One region of the Pseudomonas sp. NFACC43 genome, then DNA from elsewhere that is predicted to be linked to it. Evidence: riboswitches for the same ligand, from Rfam matches in the RefSeq annotation. Region 1 holds a riboswitch; the other holds the start of a gene.
The links. A riboswitch is a leader RNA that binds a small molecule or an ion and turns the genes downstream of it on or off. The one in region 1 is predicted to bind cobalamin.
Positions count from the first base shown of each region.

Region 2: linked by a shared signal. The riboswitch ahead of cobO (cob(I)yrinic acid a,c-diamide adenosyltransferase) and the one ahead of BT179_RS01200 (CbtB domain-containing protein) in region 1 are both predicted to bind cobalamin.

Region 1 is NZ_FPKK01000001.1:287,255-294,950, reverse strand. It holds gene BT179_RS01225 (fatty acid cis/trans isomerase) at 1-942, shown strand, start outside; gene nfuA (Fe-S biogenesis protein NfuA) at 1,058-1,642, shown strand; gene cobM (precorrin-4 C(11)-methyltransferase) at 1,751-2,497, opposite strand; gene BT179_RS01210 (cobalamin biosynthesis protein) at 2,575-2,979, opposite strand; gene BT179_RS01205 (CbtA family protein) at 2,976-3,671, opposite strand; gene BT179_RS01200 (CbtB domain-containing protein) at 3,683-3,871, opposite strand; cobalamin riboswitch at 3,972-4,195, opposite strand; cobalamin riboswitch at 4,375-4,589, shown strand; gene cobW (cobalamin biosynthesis protein CobW) at 4,687-5,751, shown strand; gene cobN (cobaltochelatase subunit CobN) at 5,755-7,696, shown strand, end outside.
Region 2 is NZ_FPKK01000007.1:28,113-35,808, reverse strand. It holds gene cobU (bifunctional adenosylcobinamide kinase/adenosylcobinamide-phosphate guanylyltransferase) at 1-126, opposite strand, end outside; gene BT179_RS13685 (cobyric acid synthase) at 277-1,728, opposite strand; gene cobD (threonine-phosphate decarboxylase CobD) at 1,725-2,717, opposite strand; gene cbiB (adenosylcobinamide-phosphate synthase CbiB) at 2,710-3,618, opposite strand; gene bluB (5,6-dimethylbenzimidazole synthase) at 3,615-4,265, opposite strand; gene BT179_RS13665 (cobyrinic acid a,c-diamide synthase CobB) at 4,262-5,629, opposite strand; gene cobO (cob(I)yrinic acid a,c-diamide adenosyltransferase) at 5,641-6,267, opposite strand; cobalamin riboswitch at 6,347-6,558, opposite strand; gene BT179_RS13655 (hypothetical protein) at 6,719-7,303, shown strand; gene BT179_RS13650 (PQQ-dependent sugar dehydrogenase) at 7,370-7,696, shown strand, end outside.

The DNA of each region.
Region 1 (7,696 bases):
AACGCCTTGCTGAGCATTTTTCGCCACTTCGACAGTGCCTCGGTCACCAAGGGCCTGATTGGCGACGTGCCGCAAACCTTGTGGCTGTTCGATTTCCCGTTGCTGGAGCGCACCTATTATCAGTTGGCGGTCAATTTCGATGTGTTCGGCAATGTTTCCCACCAGGCCCAGACCCGGCTCTACTTCGACCTGATCCGCAACGGCGCGGAACAGAACTTCCTGCGCCTGATGCCTGCCGATTCGCGGGAAGGCTACCTGGATGACTGGTACCAGTCCGGCGGCAAATTCAAGATGTGGCTGGATTACGAGGCCATCGACAACGACAAGCCGACCGCGCTCAAGCTTGACGAGCGTGACCCCAAGCGGGATTTCGCCCGGCAATTGCTGCTCCGTTACGGAGAGCTGAACGCGCGGCCCGACCCGATCAATCGTTGCGACGGCGCCTATTGCTCGCGTCCGAACATCGACCCGGACCTGCAGAGTGCCGAACAGGCCCTCAGTCGCCTGGTTTCAAGGCCGGCAGCGGGGCTTGGCGTGATCCACCACTTGCCCGAGGCGACCATGCTGCGCATCGAGACCGCCAGTGGCCGGCGGGAGGTCTACAGCCTGCTGCGCAACCGCGCCCACAGCAATGTGGCGTTCCTGCTGGGTGAAGCGATGCGTTACCAGCCTGGGCTGGACACCCTGACGGTGTACCCCGGCGTGCTCAGCAGCTACCCCAACTTCATGTTCAACATCCCGGCCGGGCAAGTGCCGGCGTTCGTCGAGGCCATGGAGCACGCCGACGATCCCCAGGCTTTCGAGCGGATTGTCGAGCGCTGGGGCATTCGTCGCAGTCACCCGCAATTCTGGTACTACTTCCACGATCTGAGTCGTTATATCCAGGAAACGGAGCCCCTGGAGGAGGGGGTGCTGGATATGAATCGCTACCAGAACCTCTGATGGGCGCGCCCGGCGGCAGACCTTGCGGCGCCGGGTGCTTTCCCGACAAAAATACTGGGACTTTGTCCGGCGCCCTGATTGGCGTAAACTGCCGGCAAGCCTGCGAGGAGTTCCCATGACCGCCATAACCATTACCGATGCCGCCCACGATTACCTGGCCGACCTGCTGTCCAAGCAGAACACCCCGGGAATCGGGATCCGCATCTTCATCACCCAGCCTGGCACCCAGTACGCAGAGACGTGTATTGCCTATTGCAAGCCAGGTGAAGAAAAGCCCGAAGACACCGCGCTGGGGCTCAAGAGCTTCACCGCCTACATCGATTCCTTCAGCGAAGCGTTCCTGGACGACGCGGTGGTGGACTATGCCACCGACCGCATGGGTGGCCAGCTGACCATCAAGGCGCCGAACGCCAAGGTTCCGATGGTCAACGCCGACAGTCCCATCAATGAGCGCATCAACTACTACCTGCAAACCGAGATCAACCCAGGGCTGGCCAGCCACGGCGGCCAGGTCTCGCTGATCGACGTGGTGGAAGACGGCATCGCCGTGCTCCAGTTCGGTGGCGGCTGCCAGGGCTGCGGCCAGGCCGACGTGACCCTCAAGGAAGGCATCGAGCGCACCTTGCTCGAGCGCATCCCGGAGCTCAAGGGCGTGCGCGACGTGACCGACCATACGCAGAAAGAAAACGCCTACTACTGAATACGTGTTCGCTGCGGATTGTGTGTGGCGGGGGAGCAAGCTCCCTCGCCACAATAGTTTCTGCCGTCAGCCTGTACCCCCGTCCCTGTGGGATCTGGGTTGGCTACGTCAAGGCCTGTAGAGATGCGCATGCCCGGCGCGGTACAGCGACGATTCGCTGAACACATCATTGCCCAGCACCCGTCCCACCAGGATCAACGCCGTTCGGCGCAAACCCTTGGCCTGGACCTTCCCGGCGATATCCGCCAACGTCCCTACCACCCAATCCTGATCCGGCCACGTCGCCCGGTGGATCACCGCGATCGGGCAGTCGCCGCCGTAGTGGGGCAGCAGTTCGTCGACGATCTTTTCCAGGTGATTGACCCCCAGGTGAATCGCCATGGTCGCCCGGTGCTGTGCCAGATTGCCCAGTTCTTCCCCAGCAGGCATCGGGGATTTATCGGCGTAACGGGTGAGGATCACGCTCTGGGAGATATCCGGCAAGGTCAGTTCGCTGCCCAGCAGGGCTGCGCAGGCTGAGGTCGCGGTCACGCCCGGGATGATCTCGAATGGAATGCCAAGTGCCCGCAGGCAGCGAATTTGCTCACCGATGGCGCCGTACAGGCTCGGGTCGCCGGAGTGCACCCGGGCCACGTCCTGACCTTTGCGGTGGGCGGTTTCCATCAGCCCGACGATCTGTTCCAGGTGCAGTTCGGCACTGTTGACCACTTGTTCGGCGCAATGGCCATCGAGCACGGCGCTTGGCACCAGGGAGCCGGCGTAGATGATCACCGGGCAACTGCGGATCAAGCGCTGGCCCTTGACGGTGATGAGTTCCGGATCGCCGGGGCCGGCGCCGATGAAGTACACGGTCATGACCGGCTCCTGTGGAAGGTGGGTGAGCGTCGCCCATATGAAGATCGCTCATGATCCTGGACGGCGATTATCGGGATTTACGCCACGACCGCCAATGCCAACGTGCTCATGGGGCCTGTTTGACGAGGGATCAGCAGGGTTGCGGGTTTCGTGCCCAATTGGTCGGCCAAGGCCAGGGCGGCGCTTTCGGCGATGCCGTAGCAACCGGTTCGCTCGAAGGCGATCTCGGAGCGATGACTGAGCCGCTGCTCGTAACCGGCCAACTGTTCGGCACTCAAGCACGTCAGCGGCAGTGCCAGTTGCCCGGCCAGTTCCAGCAGCCCGGGCTCGTCACGCTTGAGGTCGATGCTGGCCAGGGCCCGCACTTGGTGAAGTTCGATGCCGTGGGCCAACAACGTCTCTTCGAGCAAGGCCCGCAGCGTGCTGGCCGGGCAACCGCGCTGACAGCCCAGGCCGATCACCAGTATCGACCCGGTGCTCATGCGTCGTGGTGGGCTTGACCGTCACGGCGAAACAGCCAGGCGCTGATCAGGCCCAGGGCCAGCCAGAAGGCGATGTTGGTGACCTGGGAGGCGATCTTGAACTGGCTTTCCAGGGCTTCGGGCGCCAGCATCGAGTGGACTTCAGGTTGTGGCGCGCCGATGAGGTGAGGCACCAGCAAGGTCGCGCCCCCCAACAGCTTGAGCAGCCAATGCCTGCCGAAGGCGATCAGGGCGATGCCCACCGCCGTGGACGCCGCGGTGCCGATCCACCACATCTGCCGCTGGGTCAGGTCGGCCGCCGCGGTGCCGGGCAACTCCGGGGGCAGGCCGAGGGTCGGTGCCAGGACGAAAGTGGCGTAACCGGCCAGGCCCCAGAGCAGGCCCTGGGAGGTGCGAGTCGGTGCGCGCAAGGTGTACAGGCCCGCGAGCATCAGGGCAAAACCCACGGCGACCACCAGGTTACCGCCAGTGGTGGACAGCACGCGCTGCCAGCCGTCTTCCGGCTCCCACGCCTCGGCATCGTGAGTGTGGGCAACGCCGTCGGTGTGCTCATGAACCTCGGACGCCGGGGCCTTCTCGAAGGTTTCCGCCTGGAGAATCAGTGGCGATACCCACAAGCTCTGCAACAGGGTCAGCAGCAGGGCGGCCAGCAAGCCGCTGAAACCGGCGGTCTGCGCGATACGCTTGATCATGTCGTCAGTTCTCAGTGGCAGGGGAAGGCAGCGCTGTGGCGGGTATCGTGGGCGGCGTTGTGCACCGCTTCGATGTGAGAGAAGCCGGCGAAATAGACCAGCCCCGCACCCAGGATCGAAGCCAGGATCGCGGCGCTCAGGCGTTGGCTCAGGGTGGTGGTGCTGCTGGCGGTGCGGGCGGTGCTGCTGATGGTCGACATGGCGCTTCCCTCTGTTTTTGTTCCGTGGGGGATGCGAGCGCAATGAGACCCCGGGCGAAAGACCGCCGAGGTTCGAACAGCGCCCGCCCACCGCGGGTTTGTTGATGCTTGAGTCATGGGCCGGTCTCCGGGCTCGCGAGGTGCCGGGCTCGTGCCTGGCCTGCAAGCGTCACCTTCCCATGTCCGGGGACACAGTGGTTCAGACGCTTCGCTCGCTTACCGTTGCGGGGGCAGCACCGGACTGACGTGGCTTTGGAGTAAAGCACACGATTCACCGGTTTCCCGTTTCACCCTGTGAAGGGCACCCGTAACTAGGCGCACAGGAGAGCATGGGTGGGGTGGGGCCGTCAATGCACAGGGGGCCGCTGCGCAGCCCGTCGCGAACAAGCTCGCCCCCACAGGGGGGCTGCGGGATCCGATGTGGGAGCGAGCCTGCTCGCGATGGCGGCGGTAAGGACACCGCATAACTTACTTGCGGAGATTGACCCGTCCCCACACCCTGCGTAGCCTTGCGCCTTCGAGGTTCTTCGGCCTGCGCCGAAGCTAAGAAGGGAACGCGGTCCAAGCCGCGGCTGCCCCCGCAACTGTGAACGGTGATGTTTCTGCAAGGCCACTGTGCATGCCCTTTATCCGGGGTGCGCGGGAAGGCGCAGCAATTGCCAGTCGGATGACTGGCCCACCGTCAGCCAGGAGACCTGCCTCGACACAGATTCTCACTACAACCGGGCGGGGTGATCCGGTGGCGAAATCTTCCGCGCACGCCTGTGCCAGCGGTTGTCGTCCCGTTTGCCCGCCACCTTGCCAAAGGGCATCCGATGAAAACACTGGCCAAGCTTCCCGTCACCATCGTCACCGGTTTCCTCGGCTCGGGGAAGACCACCCTGCTGCGGCACATGCTCGACAACGCCCAGGGGCGTCGTATCGCCGTGATCGTCAACGAGTTCGGCGAACTGGGCATCGACGGCGAGATCCTCAAGCAGTGCTCCATCGGTTGCACCGAGGAAGAGGCCAACGGCCGCGTCTACGAACTGGCCAACGGTTGCCTGTGCTGCACGGTCCAGGAAGAGTTCTTCCCGGTCATGCGCGAACTGGTGGCCCGGCGTGGCGATCTCGATCACATCCTGATCGAGACCTCCGGCCTGGCCCTGCCCAAGCCGTTGGTCCAGGCCTTCCAATGGCCGGAAATCCGCAGTGCCTGCACTGTCGATGCGGTGATCACCGTGGTCGACAGCCCGGCCGTGGCCGCCGGTACCTTCGCCGCCTTCCCCGACCAGGTGGACGCCCAGCGCAAACTCGATCCGAACCTGGACCACGAGTCACCGCTGCATGAGCTGTTCGCCGATCAACTGGCCAGCGCCGACCTGGTGATTCTCAACAAGGCCGACCTGATCAGCCCCGACGACCTGGCGAAGGTCCGCCTGGAGGTGGCCGAAGAGCTGCCGCCGGCAGTCAAGATCATCGAAGCCAGCAGCGGACGCCTGCCCCTGGATGTGCTGATCGGCCTCGGCGCAGGTTCCGAAGAGCACATCGACGGCCGCCATAGCCATCACGACCATCACCACGACGGCGACGATGACGACCACGATCATGACGCCTTCGACTCCATCTCCATCGAGCTGCCCCAGGCCGACGAAAGTCTGTTGCTCGATGCCCTGACCCAACTGGTGGTCCAGCACGGCGTGCTGCGGGTCAAAGGCTTCGCGGCGATTCCGAACAAGCCGATGCGGCTGTTGGTCCAGGGCGTCGGTACGCGCTTCGACAAGCATTTCGATCGCCAGTGGGGCGCGGATGAAGCGCGGGTCACTCGCCTGGTCCTGATTGGCCAGGCCCTGGATGCCGGGCTGCTCGAAGCGCAGTTGCGCGCCGCCCTCGGCGCCTGACCCATGCACCTGCTCAGGACCCAGCCCGGCGGTTTTGTGTCCGATGACAACATTGCCGACCTGGGGCAGACCCCCGCCGAGCTGGTGATCCTGTGCAGTGGCGACTCCAGCCTGGCGCTGCTGGCCGAAGCGGCGAAGCAGTTGCCAGGCGATTATCCCGAGTTTCGCCTCGCCAACCCGATGCAGGTGCAGAACCACGCCTCGGTGGACCTGTACTTCGAAGACGTGCTACGCCACGCCAAGGTCATCCTGCTGTCGCTGCACGGCGGTATCGGCTATTGGCGCTACGGCATCGAACGGCTGATGGCATTGGCCGGACGCGGGGTGAAGCTGATCCTGGTGCCGGGGGACGATCGTCCTGATCCGGAACTCAGCGACCTGAGCAACGTCCCCGTCGAGGACCGCGACCGTCTCTGGCAGTTCTTGCGCCAGGGCGGACTGGGCAATGCCCTGGACCTTTTCCATAACCTCGCCAGCCAATGGTTCGGTCGCGATTATCCATGGGGCGAACCGCAGGCCCTGCCACGCACGGCGATCTATCACCCCACGCACAACCAGGCCAGCCTCGCTGACTGGCGAGCCGACTGGCAGGCCGGACAACCGGTGGCGGCGGTGCTGTTCTATCGCTCCCACCTGCAAGCGGCGAATACCGCGTTCATCGATGGGTTCTGCCAGCGTTTGCAAGCGGCGGGGCTCAACCCGCTACCGATGGCCGTGGCGAGCCTCAAGGAGCCCGGTTGCCTGGCCATGGTGCAGGACTGGCTCGACGAGGCAGAGGCCGGGGTGATCCTCAACACCACGGGATTTGCCCAATCCAGTCCCGAAGCACCGCACCTGCGCCCGTTTCGTCGCAACGTCCCGGTGATCCAGGCGATCTGCGCCCAGGACAACGAGCCCGGCTGGCGTGCCAGCGAGCAGGGCCTGGGCCCGCGGGACCTGGCGATGCACATTGCCTTGCCGGAGCTGGACGGGCGGATCATCAGTCGCCCCATCAGTTTCAAGGACCTGGCCTGGCGCAGTGAGCTCAGCCAGAGCGACGTGGTCTGCTACCGGGCGGTGCCCGAGCGCATGGATTTCGTTGCCGAGCTGGCGCGGCGCTGGACCGACCTGGCGCGTCTGCCCAACGCGGAAAAACGTGTAGCCCTGATTCTCGCCAACTATCCGACCCGGGATGGACGCATCGGCAACGGCGTCGGCCTGGACACGCCGGCGGCGGCGCTGAACATCCTGCGCGCCTTGCATGCCGAGGGTTATCCGCTGCCAGCGCAATTGCCCGCCAGCGGCACGGCGCTGATCCAGCAATTGCTCGGCGGGGTCAGCAACGACCTGGACAGCCTCGATCTGCGCCCGTGTCACCAGAGCCTGTCCCTCGATGCCTATCGGGCGATGTTCGATGCGTTGCCCGAGTCCAACCGCCAGGCCGTGCTGGAGCGCTGGGGCACCCCCGACAAGGATCCGATGTTTCGCCAGGGGCGACTGATGATCGCCGGCCTGCGCCTGGGCCTGACGTTCGTCGGCATCCAGCCGGCCCGGGGGTATCAGGTCGATCCGAGCGCGGTGTACCACGACCCGGACCTGGTGCCGCCCCATGGTTACCTGGCGTTCTATTTCTGGCTGCGCCACGCCTATGGCGCCCATGCGGTCATTCATGTCGGCAAGCACGGCAACCTCGAGTGGCTGCCCGGCAAGGGCGTCGGGCTGTCGGAGAATTGCTGGCCGGACGCGCTGCTGGGACCGTTGCCGAACATCTATCCGTTCATCGTCAATGATCCGGGCGAGGGCGCCCAGGCCAAGCGCCGTACCCAGGCGGTGATCATCGATCATTTGATGCCGCCCCTGACCCGGGCCGAAACCTACGGGCCGTTGCGTAACCTGGAGTTGCTGGCCGACGAGTACTACGAGGCGCAACTGCTGGATCCGCGTCGGGCCCGGGAGCTGCAGCGGG
Region 2 (7,696 bases), on a different contig from region 1:
GTTCATCTCGCCGTCCAGGGGTTGGCTGGTGGCGATGTAGGTCACGGGTAATTGAGTGTCCGTGGCGAGTTTTTCCGCCAGGCGACTCTTGCCGGAGCGGGCGCCGCCGAGGATCAGTTGGAGCATGAGTCATTACCTTTATTTGGCGGTGTGGCGACTGGCGCCATCGCGAGCAAGCGCGCTCCCACAGTTGATCCTGTGGGTTCATGAATTCTGTGGTCATCAGAAATCCAATGTGGACGCGAGCTTGCCCGCGATGAGGCCGGCACAGCCACCCTAGATCCCGCAGAGTTCACGCAACAACCCAGTGTCCAGATGCCGCTCCACCAGATCCGCCAACCGCTCGATGTCCCGCTCGCGCAAGCCGTGGTAATCCACTGCCTGCACATCCTGTAGCCCAGCCCAGCGCAACAACGCACTGCTGGCCTGGGGAGATTCGAACAGTCCATGCAGGTAGGTGCCGACAATCTGCCCATCGAGACTTTTCGCGCCGTCGCAACGGCCGTCTTCCAAGTACACCGCTGCGTTTTCCAGGGCCGGTCCAGTGGTCACCCCCGCGTGAATCTCATAGCCGCTGACGTCAGCCTCTTCCAAGGCCAATCGCCCGCGGACATTACGCAGTTGTTTTTCGTGCTCCAGCGTCGTTTCAAAGGCCAGCAAACCCAGCCCCGCACTGGAGCCCGCCGCGCCCTCCAGCCCCAGCGGGTCGTGGACCTGCTGGCCGAGCATCTGCAAACCACCGCAGACCCCCAGCAGTTTGCCGCCATAGCGCAAGTGGCGTTGGATAGCCGCCTCCCAGCCGTTGGCACGCAAATAGGCCAGGTCGCTGCGCACGCTTTTCGAACCGGGCAGGATGATCAGGTCGGCCGGCGCAATGGCCTGGCCAGGGCCGATGAATTGCAGGTCCACCTGCGGGTGCAGGCGCAACGGATCGAAATCGGTATGGTTGCTGATGCGCGGCAACACCGGCACCACCACCTTGAGCACCTGCCCGACCTTGTCGGCCTGGCGCTGGTCGAGGCCATCCTCGGCCTCCAGGTGCAGATCCGTCACGTAGGGCAACACGCCAATAACCGGTTTGCCGGTACGCGCCTCAAGCCAATCCAGGCCCGGCTGCAGCAAGGCGATGTCGCCGCGAAATCGGTTGATGACGAAGCCTTTCACCCGCGCCTGCTCGCTGGGCGACAGCAATTCCAGGGTGCCCACCAGATGGGCGAAGACCCCGCCGCGATTGATATCGGCGATCAGCAGGACCGGGCAGTCCACCGCTTCGGCAAAGCCCATGTTGGCGATGTCGCCGGCCCGCAGATTGATTTCCGCCGGCGATCCCGCACCTTCCACCATCACCACCGGATAGGCCTCGCTCAACCGCCGGTGAGAGGCCAATACCGCTTGCATCGCGATGGCTTTGTAATCGTGATAGGCAACGGCGTTCATGGTGGTCACGGCACGCCCATGGATGATGACCTGGGCCCCGGTGTCGCTGTTGGGCTTGAGCAGCACCGGGTTCATGTCGGTATGGGACTCAAGGCCTGCGGCCTGGGCCTGTACTGCCTGGGCGCGCCCGATTTCGCCGCCATCGGCGGTCACCGCGCTGTTGAGCGCCATGTTCTGCGGCTTGAACGGCACCACGCTGACGCCCTGGCGGCGGACCCAGCGGCACAGCGCCGTCACCAGGGTACTTTTGCCGGCATCGGATGTGGTGCCCTGCACCATCAAAGTGGTCATGGAAGATCCTTGGTGTAGGCCTCTAACGCCTGTTCGAGGCGCAGGAATTCTGCATCGTCGGCTGCAAGCCCGAACCGCAGGCTGCTGTTGTGGGAAAACAAGCGCAGGAGAATGCCGCGGCGGGCCATGAAATCGTGAAGCACCTGGGCATGCTCGGTCACCAGCCACTGGAACAGCCCGCAGCCGCCCTGGGGCTTGAAGCCATGACGCTCCAGGGTCAGCGCCAGGCGCTGGCTGGTGACTTCACAGCGCTGTCGCTGGCGGACCTGAGCGGCATGGTCCAGCAAACAGGCCTGCCCCAGCACCCGCGTCGGCCCGCTGACGGCCCATGGCCCGACCTGTTCGGCCAACAACCTGAGCAAGTGCCGCTCGGCCAATACAAAGCCCAGGCGAACTCCGGCCAGCCCAAAGAACTTGCCGAACGAACGCAGCACGATCAGACCAACCTGATGGGCATGGGCCGCCAGGCTCAGTTGCGGCGTGACATCCATGAACGCTTCATCGACCACCAGCCAGCCACCGCGCTGGGCCAGCCGGGCATGCCAGTCGAGCAGACGCTCCGGGCTCAGGCTCTGGCCCGTGGGGTTGTTCGGGTTGACCACCACCAGCACATCGAGGCTGTCGAGGAAGAAATCCACTTCCGCTTCCAGCACTTCCCGCACGATGTAGCCACTTCGGCGCCAGGCCTCGGCGTGCTCGGCGTAACAGGGCGACAGCACGCCGACCTTGCCGGTGCGACGCAGGCGGGGCAACAACTGGATGGCCATCTGGGAACCTGCCACCGGCAGCACATGCTCAGCGCCGTAATAATCGCGGGCCGCCTGTTCCAGCCCATCATCCGTCTCAGGCAGCCGGGCCCAGGCGCGCAGTGGAATCGCCGGAACCTCGAACGGCCAGGGCGCCAGGCCGCTGGACAGATCGAGCCATTGCGCCTCGGCAATACCGTATTGCCGGGCCGCGTTGCGCAGGCGCCCACCGTGCTCAAGCATAAAACTCGGCTCCCAGGCAGAGGATCAGCAACCACAACCATACGCCGCGCTGGACCAGTTGCCAGCCGCGATCGATGGAATCGGCGCTCGCCGGAACGCCCTCGCCCAAAGGCGGACGCTGGTGCAGCTCGCCGTGGTAAACCGCCGCGCCTCCCAGCTCGACCCCAAGCGCCCCGGCACCGGCCGCCATGACGGGCCCGGCGTTGGGGCTGTCCCAGGTCGGCCCCTGGCGACGCCAGCACCGCAGCGCCACTCGGGTTTTCCCCAGCAACGCGTAGGTCAACGCCACCAGCCGCGCCGGAATGTAATTGAGGCCATCATCGATTCTGGCCGCAGCCCAACCGAACCGCTCGAAGCGTTCGTTGCGGTAGCCCCACATCGCATCGAGGGTATTGCTCAAGCGGTACAACACCACGCCGGGCGCGCCGGCCACGGCGAACCAGAACAAGGCGGCGAATACCGCGTCGCTGCCATTCTCCAGCACCGATTCGGTGGCAGCGCGCGCGACAGCGGTTTCGTCCAGCTCACGGGTCTCACGGCTGACCAGATAGCCCACCCGCCGACGCGCTTCGTCCAGGTCCCCACTGCGCAACGCCCGGGCTACCGGCTCGACATGTTCCCCCAGGCTGCGCAGCCCGAGGGCGCAGTACAAGGCCAGGATGTCCACCAGCCAACCCACCAGGGGGGCCCAGGACAAGGCCGTGGCCAGCAAGGTCAACGGCACCACGGCGATGAACCACGCCGTGACACCGTGGCTGCGCCAGCCGCGCCCGCCCGCGTTGAAACGTTGTTCGATGCGATCGGCAAATCCGCCGAACGCCACCAACGGATGCCAGCGTCGAGGTTCGCCCAGCAACGCATCCAACGCCACCGCAGCAGCGCTGAGCAGTGCCACGCTCATGAGCTCACGCCCCAACGGTTTTTATAAAGCAGTTCATTGAGCGGCCTCGATTGCGCCCAGCCCTCCAGGGTGAGCATCGGAGCCGGGTAAAAGCTCTGCACCGGCCCCAGGCACAGAATCGCCAGGGGCTTGGCGCCGACGGGCAACCCCAGCAGGTCGGCCAGGGCCTGGGGCTCGAACAACGACACCCAGCCCATCCCCAACCCTTCGGCACGGGCGGCCAGCCACAGGTTCTGGATGGCGCAGGACAGCGAGGCCAGATCCATTTCCGGCAAGGTCCGACGCCCGAAGATATGCCGCTCGCGATCATCCATCAACGCGGCCACCAACACTTCGGCGCAGTCGTCGATGCCTTCGACCTTGAGCTTCATGAACTCATCGCTACGCTCGCCCAGGGCCTCGGCGGTGCGAACACGTTCCTCTTCCACCAACTGCCGGATATTGCCGCGCAGGGCGCGGTCACTGATGCGAATGAATCGCCACGGCTGCATCAGGCCCACGCTGGGAGCCTGATGCGCCGCTTCCAGCAGGCGCCGCAGCAAGGCCGGCTCAATCGAGCCACCTGCGAAGTGGCGCATGTCGCGGCGCTCGGCGATGGCGCGGTAGATGGCGTCGCGTTCGGCCTGGGAGAAAGCGTTGTCGGTCATGGCCTTTTCGCGAGCAAGCCCGCTTCCACTGGAGTCAGGTGATCGAACGTGTTCGCGAAAGCGGCCTCGGGGACCGGCGCGAACAGCGCGGCGATCGCCCTCGGGTTCGATGGAAAATAGAAGTGAACATAGGAAGCCGTCATCCGCCCCTGCCGGAAAACCGCCTCGGCTCCACGCCCGCCATTGGGACTCTGGCCACGAGCGATCGGCGCAACATCGGTGCTGGTCAGCGAATGATGGTAGGTATGGCCCCGCAAGGTGCCTTCCGGCAGCTCCACCGCTTGCAGGGCCAGGGCCGCCAGGCGTTTCTGCATCTGCGCCTCGCCGGCCAGCAGGCCCAGCAGCTCGGCGCGAGTACCTTCGACATCGGTCAGCGAATCCAGCAGGTACAACATGCCGCCGCATTCGGCCAGCAAGGGCTTGCCGGCCTCATGGTGAGCCCGGATCGCCGCCAGCATCGACGCGTTCCGGGCCAGGGCGACATGGTGCAGCTCCGGGTAACCGCCAGGCAGGTAGAGGCTGTCCGCTTCGGGCAGCGTCGTGTCATGGATCGGAGAGAAAAAGCTCAACTGCGCGCCCATGGCCCGCAGCAGGTCGAGGCTTGCGCCGTAGGTGAACGCAAACGCTTCGTCCCGCGCCACGGCGATACGGACGCCGTCGAGCCAGGGTTGCACGGCCACCACCTCGGGTGCGGCAAACGTCACGGCCGGCGGCAGCGTCACTTCGCAACTGCTCGCCAGGGCCTCGGCGGCAGCATCGAGGCGCAGATCCAGGTCATTCAGCTCACTGGCCTGGACCAGGCCGAGGTGACGGCTGGGCAATTCGATACCGGTTTCCCGGGACAACGCGCCGTACCAGCGCAGCCCTTCGGTCAGGCTGCCTTCGAGCAGTTGCGCATGCCGCAAGGTGCCGACCCGGTTGGCCAGCACCCCGGCAAACGGCAGGTCCGCTTGATAACGCGCCAGGCCCAGGGCCAGGGCGCCGAACGTCTGGGCCATGGCCGTTCCGTCGATCACCGCCAGCACCGGTACACCGAAATGCCGCGCCAGGTCGGCACTGGACGGGGTGCCGTCGAACAGCCCCATCACGCCTTCGATCAGGATCAGGTCCGCCTCCCCGGCGGCTTCCCACAACAGCCGTCGACTTTCCTGCTCGCCGACCATCCACATGTCCAGCTGATAGACCGGCGCGCCGCTGGCGCGCTCCAGGATCATCGGATCGAGAAAATCCGGACCGCACTTGAATACCCGCACCCTGCGCCCCTGGTTGCGATGCAACCGGGCCAGCGCGGCGGTGACGGTGGTCTTGCCCTGCCCCGAGGCAGGGGCTGCGATCAGGACGGCCGGGCACTGGCGGCTGTGCATGCGGGCATCGCTCACAGCTCGACGCCCTTCTGCGCCTTGATGCCGGCCTGGAAGGCGTGCTTGATCATGCCCATCTCGGTGACGGTATCCGCCAACTCGATCATTTCCGGCTTGGCGCCACGCCCGGTCACCACCACATGCTGCATGGGCGGGCGGGCCTGCAGGTCGCTCAGCACCTGGTCCAGGTCCAGGTATCCATGCTTGAGGGCGATATTGAGTTCATCGAGCACGACCAGGCCGATGGACGGATCGCCCAGCAACTGGCGCGACACCGCCCAGGCGGCTTCGGCAGCAGCGATATCGCGCTGGCGGTCCTGGGTTTCCCAGGTAAATCCTTCCCCCATCACATGAAAACGCACCTGCTCCGGGAAGCGACGGAAAAACAGTTCTTCCCCGGTGCTGTTGCGCCCCTTGATGAACTGCACCACGCCGCATTGCATGCCATGCCCCATGGCCCGCGCGAGCATGCCGAACGCAGAGCTGCTCTTGCCCTTGCCGTTGCCGCTCAACACCAGCAGCAGGCCGCACTCGTTCGGCGCGTTGGCAATACGCTCGTCGATCACGGCTTTCTTGCGCAGCATGCGCGCCAGGTGACGTTCGTCGCGATCGGACGCATCGGAAATGGGGGAACCGGTCATGGGGAGGCCTCCGTTGGGACTGGATAACGGCGGGCGGGCACAAAAAGAGACGGCAACAAGCCTGGCATCGCCCACCGTGACGCCGTTGAATGGATCAGGCCGGTCTCCGGGCTCATGAGCGGCGTGATGCCGGGCTACCCGCCTTCCCACGTCCTTGGACGCAGTGGCTCATGGGCAGCCTTGACTCATTTACCGTTGCGGGGGCAGCGCCGGGCTCGCATGGGCTCACCGGCTTCCCTGTTTCACTTTGTCGGCCTGCGGCCACAAAGCACCTGAAACAAGCCGCGAAGGTTAGAGGGTTGGGGCAGGAGCGTCAATTAAAGCCACCGCGGGCCGGGCGTCGCTTATTGGCCAGGATCAATAAAATGACGTCAATGTTGTGCCATGATGCGGCAAATGATATCAAATGGACATTACCACCCGATATCACAAGAACAACAGGGGGCAACGCATGCAAGGCATGATCATCAGCAATCCAAAACTGGAGTTCCTGCGCCCGATGCTCGAACGCTGGTTCGACTGCATCGATCGCTACAACACCGTGCGCGGGGATAACGACACGCCGTACTGGTTCGACGAAAAAGCCAACCTGGGATTGCTCTCGGCAGCGGCCTGGATGGCCGAGATGGTCACGCTGCAGGACGCCCCGACCCGCAAGCAGAATGAAGAAGGCGAACGCAACGCCAGGGCCCACCTGTTCATTGCCGGTACGGATGAGCGCGCCTTCATCCAGGCCACCCAGCGCTGGCCAAAGGTCAAGAGCCTCAACCTGACCCAGCCCTTGCTCGAAGCCACCAGCGACGCCAAGCGCATCAGCTACGCCAGCGACCTGAAGCTGGGCTGCCTGTTCGTCGCGCCGCAAAAAGCCCAGCAAAGCACCACGCCCGAAGAGCTGCAGGACATGGTCGATGAACTGCAGAAGGAAAACACCTGCGCCGTGGCCTGGTATTTCCCTTACGCCTACCGCAAGTTGCGCAACGAGGCCGGTCATTATCATCCGGGGATCGCCGTGCTGTTCAAGCAGGCCCACGGCTGACGGGTGGAACCATCGCGCGTCTACGCTTCTCTATGAATAACCACATGCATTCATAGGGAAGCCAGCATGCTCAAGCCGCCTCATCTCCTGACCATTGTCCTTGCCGCAGGGCTTGTCGCTTGCGGGGAATCGTCCACGCTGCAAGTGTCCGATGGCACCGGCCCATCGCCGAAGCTGCCGGAACCGAACAAGACCCTGATCCCCACCGTGAACATCGCCGAAGCTGTCGGCTGGCCGGACGGCGCCAAGCCGACGCCGGCCCAGGGCCTGCAAGTGAAGGCTTTCGCCGAAGGCCTGGATCATCCACGCTGGCTCTATGTGCTGCCCAACGGCGATGTGCTGGTAGCCGAAACCAATGCCCCGCCCAAGCCAGACGATTCCAAGGGCGTGCGC